2 regions of the Clostridium oceanicum genome follow, and region 1 is predicted to be linked to the other one. Evidence: a T-box and tRNA genes for the amino acid it is inferred to sense, from the RefSeq annotation. Region 1 holds a T-box; the other holds one or more tRNA genes.
The links. The T-box of region 1 lies ahead of metG (methionine--tRNA ligase). A T-box ahead of a tRNA ligase gene usually reads a tRNA of that ligase, here a tRNA-Met.
Positions count from the first base shown of each region.

Region 2: it encodes a tRNA-Met, which carries the amino acid that the T-box ahead of metG (methionine--tRNA ligase) is inferred to sense. The anticodon was not compared.

Region 1 covers NZ_BAAACG010000013.1:21,082-28,748, forward strand. The annotation lists gene ABDZ71_RS14105 (putative ABC transporter permease subunit) at 1-688, shown strand, start outside; gene ABDZ71_RS14110 (MATE family efflux transporter) at 767-2,134, opposite strand; gene ABDZ71_RS14115 (uracil-DNA glycosylase) at 2,269-2,838, shown strand; T-box leader at 2,948-3,185, shown strand; gene metG (methionine--tRNA ligase) at 3,243-5,180, shown strand; gene ABDZ71_RS14125 (DUF445 family protein) at 5,409-6,917, shown strand; gene ABDZ71_RS14130 (TatD family hydrolase) at 7,032-7,667, shown strand, end outside.
Region 2 covers NZ_BAAACG010000016.1:16,134-23,800, forward strand. The annotation lists gene spoIIE (stage II sporulation protein E) at 1-1,421, opposite strand, end outside; tRNA gene ABDZ71_RS15630 (tRNA-Met) at 1,819-1,895, opposite strand; tRNA gene ABDZ71_RS15635 (tRNA-Met) at 1,918-1,993, opposite strand; tRNA gene ABDZ71_RS15640 (tRNA-Leu) at 1,998-2,087, opposite strand; tRNA gene ABDZ71_RS15645 (tRNA-Met) at 2,122-2,198, opposite strand; tRNA gene ABDZ71_RS15650 (tRNA-Met) at 2,202-2,277, opposite strand; tRNA gene ABDZ71_RS15655 (tRNA-Leu) at 2,284-2,373, opposite strand; gene ABDZ71_RS15660 (S1 domain-containing RNA-binding protein) at 2,526-2,942, opposite strand; gene ABDZ71_RS15665 (FtsB family cell division protein) at 2,998-3,267, opposite strand; gene yabQ (spore cortex biosynthesis protein YabQ) at 3,362-3,745, opposite strand; gene yabP (sporulation protein YabP) at 3,759-4,049, opposite strand; gene ABDZ71_RS15680 (RNA-binding S4 domain-containing protein) at 4,183-4,425, opposite strand; gene ABDZ71_RS15685 (HU family DNA-binding protein) at 4,671-4,946, opposite strand; gene yabN (bifunctional methyltransferase/pyrophosphohydrolase YabN) at 5,084-6,529, opposite strand; gene ABDZ71_RS15695 (putative polysaccharide biosynthesis protein) at 6,546-7,667, opposite strand, start outside.

The DNA of each region.
Region 1 (7,667 bases):
TAGAACGCCTCCATATGTATTAAATGGTGTTATAAGTGGTGTTATACTTCCTGTAATTTTCATAGGTTCTATGATTTTTGGAGGAGATATGAAAGATATAATACCAAGTATATCTGGTAACCTTTATGATAGTGGTATGGTAAGTTTTATATTTATTATATCTTTAGGGATATTCTTGTTTTTAGGAGCTATGAATCCTTTAAGTTCTACAGGAGTATCTAGAGAAGGAAGTAGCATATATCTAAATAAATATATGCCTGTAAATTATGAAACTATATTAATGTCAAAAGTAATATCATCCTTTATAATAGAAGGAATAACTACTTTGATATGGATTATACCTGTGTTTATAGTGTTAAAGTTACCAATAACTATTTCTTTATCTATATTACTAATATCAATAGTTACTATTATTTTTTCTAATCTTATAGGAACAGTTATAGATTTAAATTTTCCTAAGTTAAATTGGGATAATGAGCAGGAAGCTATAAAGAAAAACTTAAATCCATTTATAAATTTATTTTTAAGTATTATAATAGGTGGTATTATTATATACTCTTCTTATAAATTTAATTTAGATAGTTTATATACTTTCATTTATATTTTTTCTATAATATTAATTTTAGATATAGTAGTTTATTTTCTATTAAAAACTAAAGGACAAAAATTATTTGAAAGCATTAAATAATTTAGTTTTTACTATTAAAACTATGTTAAAGTAAAAAAAGTGTGCCTTAAGATAAATATTTTAAGGTACACTTTGTTTTTATATACTTTTATCTAAATTAGAATTAAGTTTTATTTTACTAAATTTACGTTTAAATGCTATAAAAATAGCTAAACCTTCAAAAATCCATTGAATTGAGCTTATCCACCAAACAAAAGTTACTGGCAGTTTTAGATAATATATTAAGTATACTAATAATGGTAGTCTTATAAACCAGCTAGAGATTAAAGAAATAAAAAATGGTGTTTTAGTATCTCCAGATCCTTTTAATGCTCCTCCTAAAATCATAGATATTCCCATAGGAACTTGTTCAATAGAAGCTATCATAAGACAAGTTGTTCCTAATTTAATTACATCTAGCTCTGTTTTTTTTATAAATAAAGAAATAAGAAATTTTGGTACAATCAAAAACATAATAGAGCATATAAGCATAAAAGTTATACCTATAATAGTACAAATATAAGCATAGTGTTTAGCTTCTCTGTATTCTTTATTCCCTATTTTATGTCCTACTAAAGTAGTTGCTGCTATAGAAAAACCTGTTGCAGGCATAAAAGATACAGATTCTATAGTGGTAGTTATTTGATTTGCAGCAAAAGATATTTGTCCAAGATACATTATTAATACAGTACCTATTAATCTTATTAACTCTATAGCAGCTTGCTGCATAGAAGCTGGAGTAGATAGCTTTATTAGCTTTTTTAATTTACCTTTATTAATTTTCTTTATATATTTAAAGCGTAATTTTATTTCAGAAAACTTAAAAGTATATATAAGTATAAATATGAATCCGCTTATTTGAGCTGTAGCAGTTGCTATAGCTGCACCTTTTACTCCAAGTTCTGGGAAACCTAATTTACCAAATATTAAAACCCAATCTAAAAATAAATTTATTATATTGATTATAATAGAAGCAATTAAAGGAGTCTTTGTATTCTTGCTACCTTTTAATACAGCGTTTAAAATATTCATTAACATATTAAAAAAGATTCCAACGGAAGTTATTCTCATATAAATTATGCCTAAAGAAAGTACAGTATCTCTAGCTCCTGCAAAGTATAGAATCTTAGGGGCAAAAATTAAAGTATTTGTGCATATCAAAAGCCCTATTACAAAGGTAGCAAAACAGCCTAAAGAGGCATAGTGTTCAGCTTTGATTTTATCTTTATTTCCTAGTTTTCTTGATACTAAAGATATTGTTCCGATAGATAAACCCATAGCTACAAAAACATTTGATAGTGTGTACATGATTTCTGAACTCAGTCCAACAGTACTTACTGCTACTTGACCACCATATTTACCTACCATCATTGTGTCTAGAACCCATATAAGCATATAAAGTATCATTTCAAAAACTGCAGGTAGGGCTAAGGCTAAAACTTCTTTTATAATTTTTTTATTAAACATGTTATTTTGTCCTCCTGACTATAATAATAAGCTATACTTATATATATACACTATTTTTTAATTATTGAGAATACTTATAAATAATGTAAAATATAAATATAGAATATTTTTAGTTTTATTATGAGGTGAACTTTATGTTAAATTGGAAAGAATTATATTCTGAATGTGTAAATTGTAATAAATGTGATCTTTCGAAAAATAGAACAAATATGGTTTTTGGAGAAGGAAATCTAAAATCTCCTATAATGTTTATTGGAGAAGCACCTGGAGCAGATGAGGATAGAACAGGAAGACCTTTTGTAGGACGAGCAGGAAAACTTTTAACTAAAGCTTTAACTGCACTAGAGCTTACAAGAGAAAAAGATTATTATGTATGCAATATATGTAAATGTAGACCTGCAAATAATAGAAATCCATTTGAAGAAGAAGCAAAAGCTTGTATCCCTTATTTAAGAAATCAATTTGCTTTAGTAAAACCTAAAATAATAGTTTGTTTAGGAGCAGTTTCTTTAAGATACATAATGGGAAACAATTATAGGATAACTAGAGATAGAGGAACTTGGATAGAAAGAAAAGGATGTTATATGACAGCTACTTTTCATCCAGCAGCAATACTTAGAGATGAAAATAAAAAAAGAGTTTTTTGGGAAGATTTAAAAAGTATAAAAAATAAATATGATGAATTAAAAAAAGAGGAAGAATAAAATAATTTAAATAAAAAATTTTTAATATACATAAAATAAACTAATTAGTTAATAATAGAAAATACAGATAGTTGACATTGAAAAATTTATATATTATGATTAAATTAATCTAAATGCTAAGAAGGAAAGAGTATTAAGTAGATTTGTTAAAAGAGAGTTGGGTTAGGTGAAAGCCAATAACATTGAAGCTTAAGAATATGGCTCCAGAGCAGGCTATTTGAAATTTAAAGTAGGATAGTTCGGTATCAACCGTTATATTGAAAAGTAATAAATATTGTTACTTATTAAGGCTTTTGTTGAGAGATAAAAGTGAATTAGAGTGGTACAGCGAATAATGCGCCTCTATATAAAGATATCTTTATATAGAGGCTTTTTTATATGAAAATAAAGAGGAGGAGAAATAAATGACAAAAGGAAATTTTTATATAACAACACCTATATATTACCCTTCAGCTAAATTACATATAGGTAACACTTATACTACAGTAGCAGCAGATGCTATATCTAGATTTAAAAGATTATCAGGCTATGATGTTATGTTTTTAACTGGAACAGATGAACATGGCCAAAAGATACAAAGATTAGCGGAGAAAAAAGGGGTAACTCCAAAAGAGTATGTAGATGAAATAGTAGCAGGAATAAAAGATTTATGGAAAATGATGAATATAAGTTATGATAAATTTATAAGAACTACTGATGATTATCATATAGAAGTAGTTCAAAAAATATTTAAGACTTTATATGAAAAAGGAGACATATACAAAGGACATTATGAAGGTTCTTACTGTACTCCTTGTGAATCATTTTGGACAGAAAATCAATTAGTTGATGGTAAATGTCCAGATTGTGGAAGACCTGTGGAAAAAGCAAAAGAAGAAGCTTATTTCTTTAAAATGTCTAAATATGCTCCAAAACTTATAGAGTATATAGAATCTCATCCAGAATTTATACAACCAGAATCAAGAAAAAATGAAATGTTAAATAATTTCTTAAAACCAGGACTTCAAGATTTATGTATATCTAGAACTTCATTTGACTGGGGAATTCCAGTAACTTTTGATGAAAAACATGTAATATATGTTTGGATAGATGCATTAGCAAACTATATAACAGCTTTAGGATATGGAACTTCAAATGATGAATTATATAAAAAATATTGGCCAGCAGATGTACATTTAGTTGGAAAAGATATACTTAGATTCCATACTATATATTGGCCAATAATACTTATGGCTTTAGATTTACCACTACCTAAGCAAGTATTTGGACATGGATGGTTATTAGTAGATGGTGGAAAAATGTCTAAATCAAAAGGTAATGTTGTAGACCCTGTAGTTTTAGTAGATAAATTTGGATGTGATCCAGTAAGATATTATTTACTTCATGAAATACCTTTTGGTGCAGATGGAATGTTTAATAATGAGATTTTTATAAAGAGAATAAATTCAGATTTAGCTAATGATTTAGGAAATCTTTTATCTAGAACAGTGGCTATGGTAGAGAAATATTTTGATGGAACTATTCAGGCTCCTACTTGTAAAGAAGATATAGATGAAGAATTAATAAGTTTAGCATTAGAAACTCCTAAAAAATTAGAAGATCATATAAGTGAACTTAAAATACCAGAAGCTTTAGATGAGGTTTGGAATTTAATTAGAAGAGCTAACAAATATATAGATGAAACTACACCTTGGATACTTGCTAAAGATGAAAGTAAAAAAGAAAGATTAGGAACAGTACTATATAATTTATGTGAAAGCTTAAGAATAGTATCTGTATGTATATCAGCATTTTTACCTGAGACTAGTGAAAAAATGAACCTTCAATTAAATACAGACTTAGTATCTTGGGATAGTGTAGCTTCTTTTGATGGAACAAAAGCTGGAGCTAAAGTTAAAAAAGGAGAAGCTATATTTCCAAGAATAGATGTAGATAAAAAATTAGAAGAATTAAATAAGCTAAAAGAAGAACAACAAAAGGCTTTAAAAAAGAAAGAAATGAAACCTATAAAAGAAGAAATAACAATAGATGATTTTGAAAAAATAGATTTAAGAGTAGTAAAAGTTTTAGATTGTGAACCGGTAAAAGGTGCTAAAAAGCTTTTAAAATTAAAAGTAGATTTAGGTGGAGAAGAAAGACAGGTAGTATCAGGGATATCTAAATATTATAAACCAGAAGAATTAATAGGTAAAAAAGTTATATTAGTAGCTAACTTAAAGCCTGTTAAATTAAGAGGAGAGCTGTCTCAAGGTATGATTCTTGCAGGATCAACAAATGATGATAGTGAGTTATTTGTAGGTACTATAGATGGAGATCTTGAAAGTGGTAATATAGTTAGATAAGTTATATATATTTATTTTATAAAATAGAAGCTGGTACAAATCAGCTTCTATTTAATTATATATAGATAGGATAAATTGATTATAGTGATAATTTCTTAATAAATACAAGAATTTTCTAGTAATATATGTGTTTATTTTGTCATTATATTGAATTTAATGAAATTACATTTTATAATCTATTTGTAGTTTAGAATAAAAATAAATATTATAACAAGAGGAGTTTTACATATGAAATTTTTGATAGCAGCTATCATAGGTGCCCTTATAGGATATACAACTAATTGGATAGCTATAAAGATGCTTTTTAGGCCTTATACTGAAAAAAGGTTTTTAGGAATAAAGTTACCTTTTACACCAGGTCTTATTCCTAAAGAAAAAAATAGAATTGCTAAAAGTGTAGGTGAAGCAGTAGGAACAGAGCTTTTATCTAGTAAAACTATAGTTCAATATATTTCTAGTGAAAAAGTAAATAACAAAATAAGTAATTGGGTTAAATATAAAATTGAAGGTTTTTTGTATAGTGATAAAACCTTAGAGGAAAATTTAAAGGGAATTTTAAAGTCTAAATATGATACAGTATCTAAAAAGTTAAAAGGATATATAGAAAATAGTATTATTTGTGTATCAAAACGAGAAAAAAATATAACAAAAATAAAAAACAGTATAAATGAAAAATTAGAATCTGTTTTAGAAAATAACCCAGAAAAAATACTTAATACTGAAGTTTATAAAAATATAGAATTAAGCTTGAAAAACACTTTAGAAGGATATTTAAGTTCTGATAGATTAAAAAATAAAATTAATTCATTAATGGCTATGAAAATTGAACATTTAGAATCTAGTGATAAAAGATTAATAGATCTATTAACTGATGGACTTAATGAAGAACTTAAGATATATGTTTATAAAAACAGAGATGCTATAAGTAGTTATATTAAAGATACTTTGAGAGAAAAGGAAAATTCTGATAAGTTTAGAATAATAATAAAAGAAGCAATAACTAATAATTTTGGATCATTAGTATCTATGTTTTTAGATTTAGATTCTATTTTAGATAAACTAACTATACACATAAACGATTATTTAGATAAAGACGAAACTAGAGAAGATATAGCGGTTTATATAAATAAGATTATAGATAAAATAATGCAAATTGAGATTAAAGAAATAATTAAAAATATTCCTAAAGATAAGAAAAATGATATTATAGAAAAACTTAGAACTTATATACTTGAAGAAATAAAAAATATAGATACAGTAAGTTTATTGTTTAGTGAATTGAATAATTATATAGAGAATAAAAATTCTATAAAAGATATAGCAAAAGATTTAAATGTAGATTTATATGCTATAGTAAATGACTATATAGATAGATTTGTAAATAGCAGCGATTTTAATAGTTTAGTAAAAGAACTAGTAAGTTATTTTATAGATAACAACATGAAAATTTCTGTTAAAAATATAATTGGAACTGAAAATAAAAATATATCAAAAGAGATTTCTCATACTTTTATGGATGTGTATAAAGGATTTATAAAGGAAAAAGGAGAAGAGATTATAGGGTTTTTAAATATATCCCAAATTGTAGAGGAAAGAATAAAAGAGTTTGATGTTTATACAGCAGAGGATATTATATTAAAAATTTCTCATAAAGAATTAAAGGCTATAACTTGGCTTGGTGCAGTTCTTGGAGCAATAATAGGAATTTTATCTCCAATACTTAATAATATATATTAATTATATAAATTTAAGTTATTTGATTTTTTATATAAAAGTTATTATGATTTTAAGATTGAAAGATTTAATTTTTATAAAGTTTAAAATTATGTTTAAATTTTAAGGGGGATGATTATGAAGGAGAAGTATAAAATATTTGATGCACATGCTCATTATGATGATGATGAGTTTTCAAAGGATAGAGATAGTGTTATAAAAGATTTAAAAAAGAATAAAATTTTAGGAGTAATAAATTGTGGAGCATCCCTAAAATCATCAGTACAGTCAGTAGAACTGGCTAATATCTATGATTTCTTCTATGCAGCAGTAGGTGTGCATCCTGAAAATTCAATGGAAGTAAATGAAGAAACATTAGAAAAAATAGAATCTCTTACAAAAAATAAAAAAGTAAAAGCTATAGGGGAAATAGGATTAGATTATTACTATAAAGAAAATCCAGATAAAAATATTCAAATAGATGGCTTTAGAAAGCAAATGGCATTAGCCCAAAAATTAGATTTACCAGTAGTTATACATGATAGAGATGCCCATTTAGATACTCTAAATATTATAAAAGAATTTCCTAAAGTTAAAGGTGAAGTTCATTGTTTTTCAGGTAGTGTAGAATTTGCTAGACAATGTATAGATTTAGGGTATTATATAGGTGTTACTGGTGTTATAACTTTTAAAAATGCAAAAAAAGTAATTGAAGTAGTAAAAGATATACCTTTAGATAGAATATTAGTGGAAACAGATTGTCCTTATATGGCT
Region 2 (7,667 bases), on a different contig from region 1:
ACAGCACTTCCCATATTGTTCATTTGAGAAGATAAGACTTGTCTACATTCTCCAAGTCTTTTTTGCCACATTTCATTTACTATAAAATTATTAGTTAATTCTTTAGTATTTTTTATCATCTGTGTTCTCTTAACACACTTTTTTTGCAATTCATTAGGAATACCTTTTTTATTATCTTGATAATTTTCAATAAGTTCTGCTAAAGCATTATATGTGTAGTAAGTTTCCTTTTTCCAACACACATTTCTCATATTACAATTACTACAAACTCTATCTGCTAAATTTTGTACTAAAGAATCACTCTTTCCTTTCATTGCTAACTTTTGATTTTCTGCAAGCTTTGCTAAAACATCTCCTACATTGAATAAAATATCAGAAAAATTTTCTAGCTTATCATTTACTAAAGATTTTATCTTACCTATTTGATTATCTTGAATATTTTCTCTTTTCTTTTGAGCATCTAATTCAACTTCTAACTTTCTATAAATTTTTTTAGGTATAGCCCAAAATACAATAAGACCTAATAAAGCTTCTATTATTTTAAACTCATTCCCTATATTAGAATAAAATTTTAAAACACAAAAACCAATTATATATGCTGTTCCTGTTATTAACTTTCCTGTATCTTTAAAAGTTCCTGCTATAAGTCCACAAAGTCCATATACAGAAATAAATGTTAACATATCCTTTGAACCAAGTCCTACTATAGCTCCCATTGCTATTCCTATTGCAGCTGCACTGGTACTTCCTTTTACATAACCAATAATTACTATCAAAGTTAATGCTATAAAATTTCTTAAAGATACATTATTTATACTTATTCCCCATGTTCCTGAAACTGCTAAGGCCAAAGTTATTGCCATACTTATTATTTCTTCATTACTATAAAGATGCATAGTATTTATATCTCTAAAGCATATAATAGAATAGTTAATAATAAAATATATAGGAAATAAACATGCTATTTCAAATATTGAATTTAATAAAGAGATGTTAATAGATAAATTTAAAATAAATGCTTTATATAGTACTAATTCTGAAAATATAACAATATACATTATAGTAATAGTCTTTGTATTTTTTATATTTTTTGATATGTATCTAGCAGTAAGTATTGTTCCTATAATAGTTATATATATAGGCAAATCCTTTATACTATTGTACAAAGATACATATCCTATAAGTGTTCCAAAAGCAGAAAATAATACATATTTATACTCCTTTTGAAAAGACACTGCTAATAAAAAAGCTATGCCAAAAGGCGCCATAAGATTTATAAATTTAACTCTACTTATTAACAAAGCAGATACAAAATATAAAGTTATTCCTAATATATAATTAAAACTCAATGCATTCTTCTTTTTATGTTTGTCCACTTTTTTTGTCCTTTGATATGGGGATACCTCTGCACCATACTGCATGTATATAATCACCTCCGCTTAAATTTCTATTTCATTATAACAAAGGTAACTGGAAATTATTGTCATAAGCTGAGATGAGAGCAAATTTTTTTTAGGACATTTATTTCTATTATTCTTTTTTATTATTTCTTTTAGACATTTATATAAAAAATAATACAGTAAGATAAATAATTATATTTTTTTAAAGCTATTCTGGTGTAAAAATCCTTATAATTTTTACATAAACTAAAAATTAGTCGTTTAAAACAGTTTAATATAATATTTTTTAAAATTTTAAAACACATATTGATAACAAATCCTTCATCTCTACTTTTTAAATATAAATAAAACTTAAAAAATATTATTTATGGCAAAACAAAAGAGACTCATATATATATGAGTCTCTTTAATATATCATTGGTAGCGGGAATAGGACTTGAACCTACGACCCTTCGGGTATGAACCGAATGCTCTAGCCAGCTGAGCTATCCCGCCAAAAAATAGTCAAAAAATAAAATGGTTGCGGGGATAGGACTTGAACCTACGACCTTCGGGTTATGAGCCCGACGAGCTACCAACTGCTCCACCCCGCGATATTGGTGCTGAAGACCGGAATCGAACCGGTACGGGCTTATAAGGCCCGCAGGATTTTAAGTCCTGTGCGTCTGCCAGTTCCGCCACTCCAGCACATTAATATGCAATGAAATTATTAAATTTTAAATGGTAGCGGGAATAGGACTTGAACCTACGACCCTTCGGGTATGAACCGAATGCTCTAGCCAGCTGAGCTATCCCGCCACATGGTTGCGGGGATAGGACTTGAACCTACGACCTTCGGGTTATGAGCCCGACGAGCTACCAACTGCTCCACCCCGCGATAATTTGGTGCTGAAGACCGGAATCGAACCGGTACGGGCTTATAAGGCCCGCAGGATTTTAAGTCCTGTGCGTCTGCCAGTTCCGCCACTCCAGCACATTATTGCTTAATATTTCATGTCGTTTTTTCTGACGACATAAGTTATTATATATTATTATTCATCCCATGTCAACACTTTTTATAAATTATTTTGTATTTTTTATTATAAAAAGAAGAAATTAATAAAAAGGCCAATTTTGGCCTTTTCACTAACTAAGATTTTTTTTGTATCCTTTACTTCTAGAATCTTTATGTCTTTTTAAATCTTGGAATCTTTCTTCACTATCTTTTAAAAATTTTGATATTCTATCTTCAAAATTACCATCATTATTATTTTTCTTAGTCTTTTCTTTGTTCCAGTCTATTTCTATTGGTCTTGAAGATTTTTTTTGTTGTGGTTCTGCTTGCTTCATAGATAAACTAATTTTACCTTTTTCATCTATTGAAATAACTTTTACTTTCACTTTATCTTTTTCTTTCAAATATTCTCTTATGTCTTTTACATAGTTATTTGATACCTCAGATATGTGAACTAAACCAGTTTGACCATCTACTTCTACAAAAGCTCCAAAACTTGTAATATTTACTACTGTACCTTCAAGTATACTACCTGCCTTTAAAGTCATATTAATAAGACTCCTCCTTAAAATATATATATATTAAATTAAATTTAAAACTTTACTACTTGTTGTTTATTACAGGAGTCTCGCCTTCTTTTATAAATCTTAGTCTTTCTCTAGCTAATCGTTCCCTATAGTCTTTAGATTTTGACAATTTGACCTCATCCTGTAATTTCTGGTTCTTTTTCTTAGCTTTATCTAGTTGAACTTCTTTTTTATCAATCTCATTATTTATTTTATGCATAGTTATCCTTTGGGTTACAAATATAAAACACATATATACAAATAATAAAATTAACACTATATTCTTGAGCTTAAATTTATTCTTCATCAAATTTACTCCTTTATAAAGCATAAGCCTATAAGTATATTTTATTATATTTAAAATTTTCTTCAACCTATTTGGAGTAAATTTATTATATTTTTTATTTTAACTTATAAATAATAAATTTAAATGGGTATAAAATTATATTTTTCAATATTCTAAAAAACTTTCCTAAAAAAAACATTATATGTTTTAATATCTTTATATTATATCTGCTCAACAATATTAAATACAAATACAAGGCTACAAAAATCCATAAATAAATATACATTCCTATAAAAGCACAATCATTATATAACAAAAATATAAATACAACAATAGCAGATAAAACCCAAAATAGTATATCTTCTATAATTTTAATAAACTTTTTCAAGTTTTGGTTTCCTCTTATTATTCTATATATGTCAAAAAAAGATCCTATTATCAATCCTGATAATAGACTAAAAAATAATAACCCTAGTTGCTTACTTATAGATATAATCATATTATAAAGACTCCTATTTAAATAATCTTGATATTAAACCGTCTTTTTTCTTTTTTATTGTATCCCCAATATAAATACAAGAGTTGACAGTTCCAACTATAATTACATCTCCATTTTGTACATCTAATTTGTTCATTTTAAGGCCTTCACCTTTTATGTCTAAAGTTCCTAAGCTTGTATTTAAAGTTATTCTTTCTTCATTAAAACTCATAACTTCAATTACTCCGCTTAATACTAATTTTTTTCTATTTTCTAAATTTAAGTTACTTTTTTTATCTTCATATTTAATTTCTTTCTTTTCCATATATATCCCTCCACTTGTAAATATATATGCTTTAATTCCATTTCCTATTACTAAAGAAATTATAGATTTTTAAAATTAAAAAGCAAAATGCTTTAATTCATTTTGCTTTCACCTAAAGATATTTATATTAAGTCTATCCTACTATCTCATACATTTTACTAGCATCTTCTTTTCTAACATGTTCTGCTACAGCTAGAACCTTATATTTCAAACTTTTATTTGCATATTGTATTTCTATTATATCATCTTCTTTTATGTCTATTCCAGCCTTAGCAGCTTTTCCATTTACAAGTACTCTTCCTCCATCACAAGCATCTTTTGCTACAGTTCTTCTCTTTATTATTCTTGATACCTTTAAATACTTATCTAGCCTCACTGTGCTTCCTCCTATATTTATCATAGATACTTTTTAAATAGCTTTAAAATAAATAACTAATCTATATGCTAGTCTATTTTTTAAAACTACCTTTTTCTTTAAATTTAATAATAAAAAATTATTTAAAACCTAAGTTATTGTATTTGACAAAATAGCTCTAGAATCTTTCACCTATTATTTATTTTTATATGCCTAAAACAAAAAACCCAGATATAAACCTAGGTTTTTTGAATAAGTGTTATTTTTTATTTATTAACTCTTTCTTTTAGGTCTTTACCAGCTTTAAAAACTGGAGCAATTGATTCTGGAATAGTTATTTCTTCTTTTGTTCTAGGATTTCTACCTATTCTTGCTGCTCTTTTTCTAGTTTCGAAAGTACCAAATCCTACTAGTTGAACTTTTTCGCCATTTTCTAAACTTTCTTCTACACTTTCAACGAAGGCTTTTAAAGCTGCTTCTGCATCCTTTTTAGTTAACTTTGATTTTTCTGCCATACTTGCAATTAATTCTGATTTATTCACTTTTGTTACCTCCTTAATAATTAAAGTAGCTTTGAACTACTTAGAGTTTTCTACACATCGCTTATTAGCATATTCTTCACGAAGTTTGAAAATCCTTCTTTTAAAAGAATAAATTTATTTAAATAAATTCATAAAGACTAATTTTTTGATTCTTCCCACAAAGAATCCATTTCATTTAATGACATATCTTCTAAATTTTTATTTTTAGATTTTGCCATTTTTTCTATGTATTCAAATCGCTTTATAAATTTATCTATACTATAATTTATAGCACTTTCAGGGTCTATGTCAAGAAATCTTGCCACATTTACCACAGAAAATAATATATCTCCTATTTCTTCTAGTATTTTTGCCTTATTTTTGCTTTTGTATACATCTTTTACTTCATAATATTCTTCCGGTATTTTTTTCATAGCATCCTCAACATTATCCCAATCAAATCCAACCTTAGCTGCTTTATTTTGAACCTTATCTGCTCTCATAAGACCTGGCAAGCATTTTGGAACATGTTTAAGTATTTGCGTATGACTTTTCATACCTTGTTCTTTATTTTTAATTTTATCCCAGTTTTGTAGTACTTCATCTGAATCTTTTACACTTACATCTCCAAAAACATGAGGATGTCTCATAATCATTTTTTCACATATGCTTTTTATAACATCTTTTATATTAAAATACCCATCTTCTTTTCCTATTTGAGAATGGAATATTACTTGAAGTAAAACATCTCCAAGCTCTTCTACAAGCATATCTATATTATCTTTCTCTATAGCCTCTAAAACTTCATAAGTTTCCTCTATTAAATATTTTTTTAAACTGTCATGAGTTTGCTTTGCATCCCAAGGACATCCATCTTCACTTCTTAGTTTATCCATAATATCTAATAAATCATAAAAGTCATATGAATTGTTAACATCTTTAGGAACATATACTGATGTTAAATGATCAATATTTTCTTGTCTATCAAGCTCATATAAAGGAATTTCTTTTATTTCTTCCAAGTCTTCTATTCCTGCTGCCCTTACAAAGTATACCATAGTATCGTCTTTATAGTAATTCATAAGTTCTAATTTTACTTCTGAAGCTATAAATTTATCGTATACTTGAGTTATTATAGTACCTTCTCTTTTGTTCATCTTTTGACTTTTCATATCAAAGGCATCAATTATTTTAAGGCCATCTACAGGATCTATATTTAATCTTTCCATTAAGCAATCTATAAAACTTACTGCTGGAACAATCTTAAACTCTATATTATTTTCTTTACAAAGATTTATCAATAATTTAACAGATTTTTCTGCTACTAAAGGATGTCCTGGAACAGTATATACTATATCTCTATCACTTTTTTCACTTTCTGCTATTAATTCTTTTGCTATAGATGAATATACTTCTTCAAAATTATCCTTAGTCTCATACTTAATATCAAAAGTTTCATAATCAATACCTAATTCTTTTATATATTCAACTGTTGGATGTTTTTCTGTTCTTAAAAATACTTTATCTGCTTTTTTTAAGTTTTCTATGCACCCTAGTGTTATAGCTTCTTTAGATCCAGGCCCTAATCCAATAATTTTTATCATATTATCTTTTCACCTTCTATTTCTTTATAAATTTATTTTTTATATATTTATAATCTAATATGCCTACTGCACTTATAGTTATAAAATATATTATTACTCCTATAAATACTGATAACACACAAGAAATTCTACTACTCCTTGTATAATTATAGGCATAGAAATAAATAAATACAACAGCTATTATCATAAAAATAGATGCAAGCATTGGTTTTATAAGTACATCATAATAGTTTATAGATATACTTAGCTTCTTTTTTATGCACTTTAAGTTTAAAATTGCAGCTACTACATATCCTGTTATAGTTCCTATAACCGCACCATATATGTTTATATTAGGAATAGGTACTAAAACTAATGTTATTACTATCTTAAATAGGCAGCCTACAGCTAAATTTATAACAGGAGTCATATATTTACCTATGCCCTGTAAAATCGCTGTAGCGGTTTGTGAGAGGGCAATAAACGGAACTGCTATTGATAGATACTTTAATATCTTAAATCCAGCGTCCTGACCTGGAAATATTAAATTTAATATAGGTTTAGCCATAAAATTCAATCCTAAGCAAGAAGGAATTGCTATAATCATAGATACTCTTATAGCAAGTTCTAATTTTTTTAATATTTCCATCTTTCTACCTAAAACATATGCTTCTGCTATTATAGGTACAAGGGCTGCACTTAAAGCTACTGATAAAGTAAGTGGAACATTTATAAGTGTAAATGCTTTTCCTGAAAGCTGTCCATACAAAATAGTAGACTGTTTATAAGTAAAGCCTGCTTTTAATAATTCTTGAGGTACTAATGCAGAATCTATAAGACTCATTATTGTACCTACTGCTGAACCTATAGATATAGGTATAGCTATATATAAAAGCTTTCCCATTATCCCTATACCTTTTTTTCTATTTTTCTTTTTAATCTTTATGTTTATGGTTTTTCTTTTTATAGATAAATATTTTAATATAAGATATAATCCACCTAAAAATCCACCGGCTGCAGCTCCTACAGCGGCTCCTCCTGCTGAATACTCTATTCCTTTTGGTAAAAGTATATAAGCAAGTCCAACTCCTACTATAACTCTTCCTAGTTGTTCTATAATTTGAGAAGTAGCTGTATAGTTCATATTTTGCATTCCTTG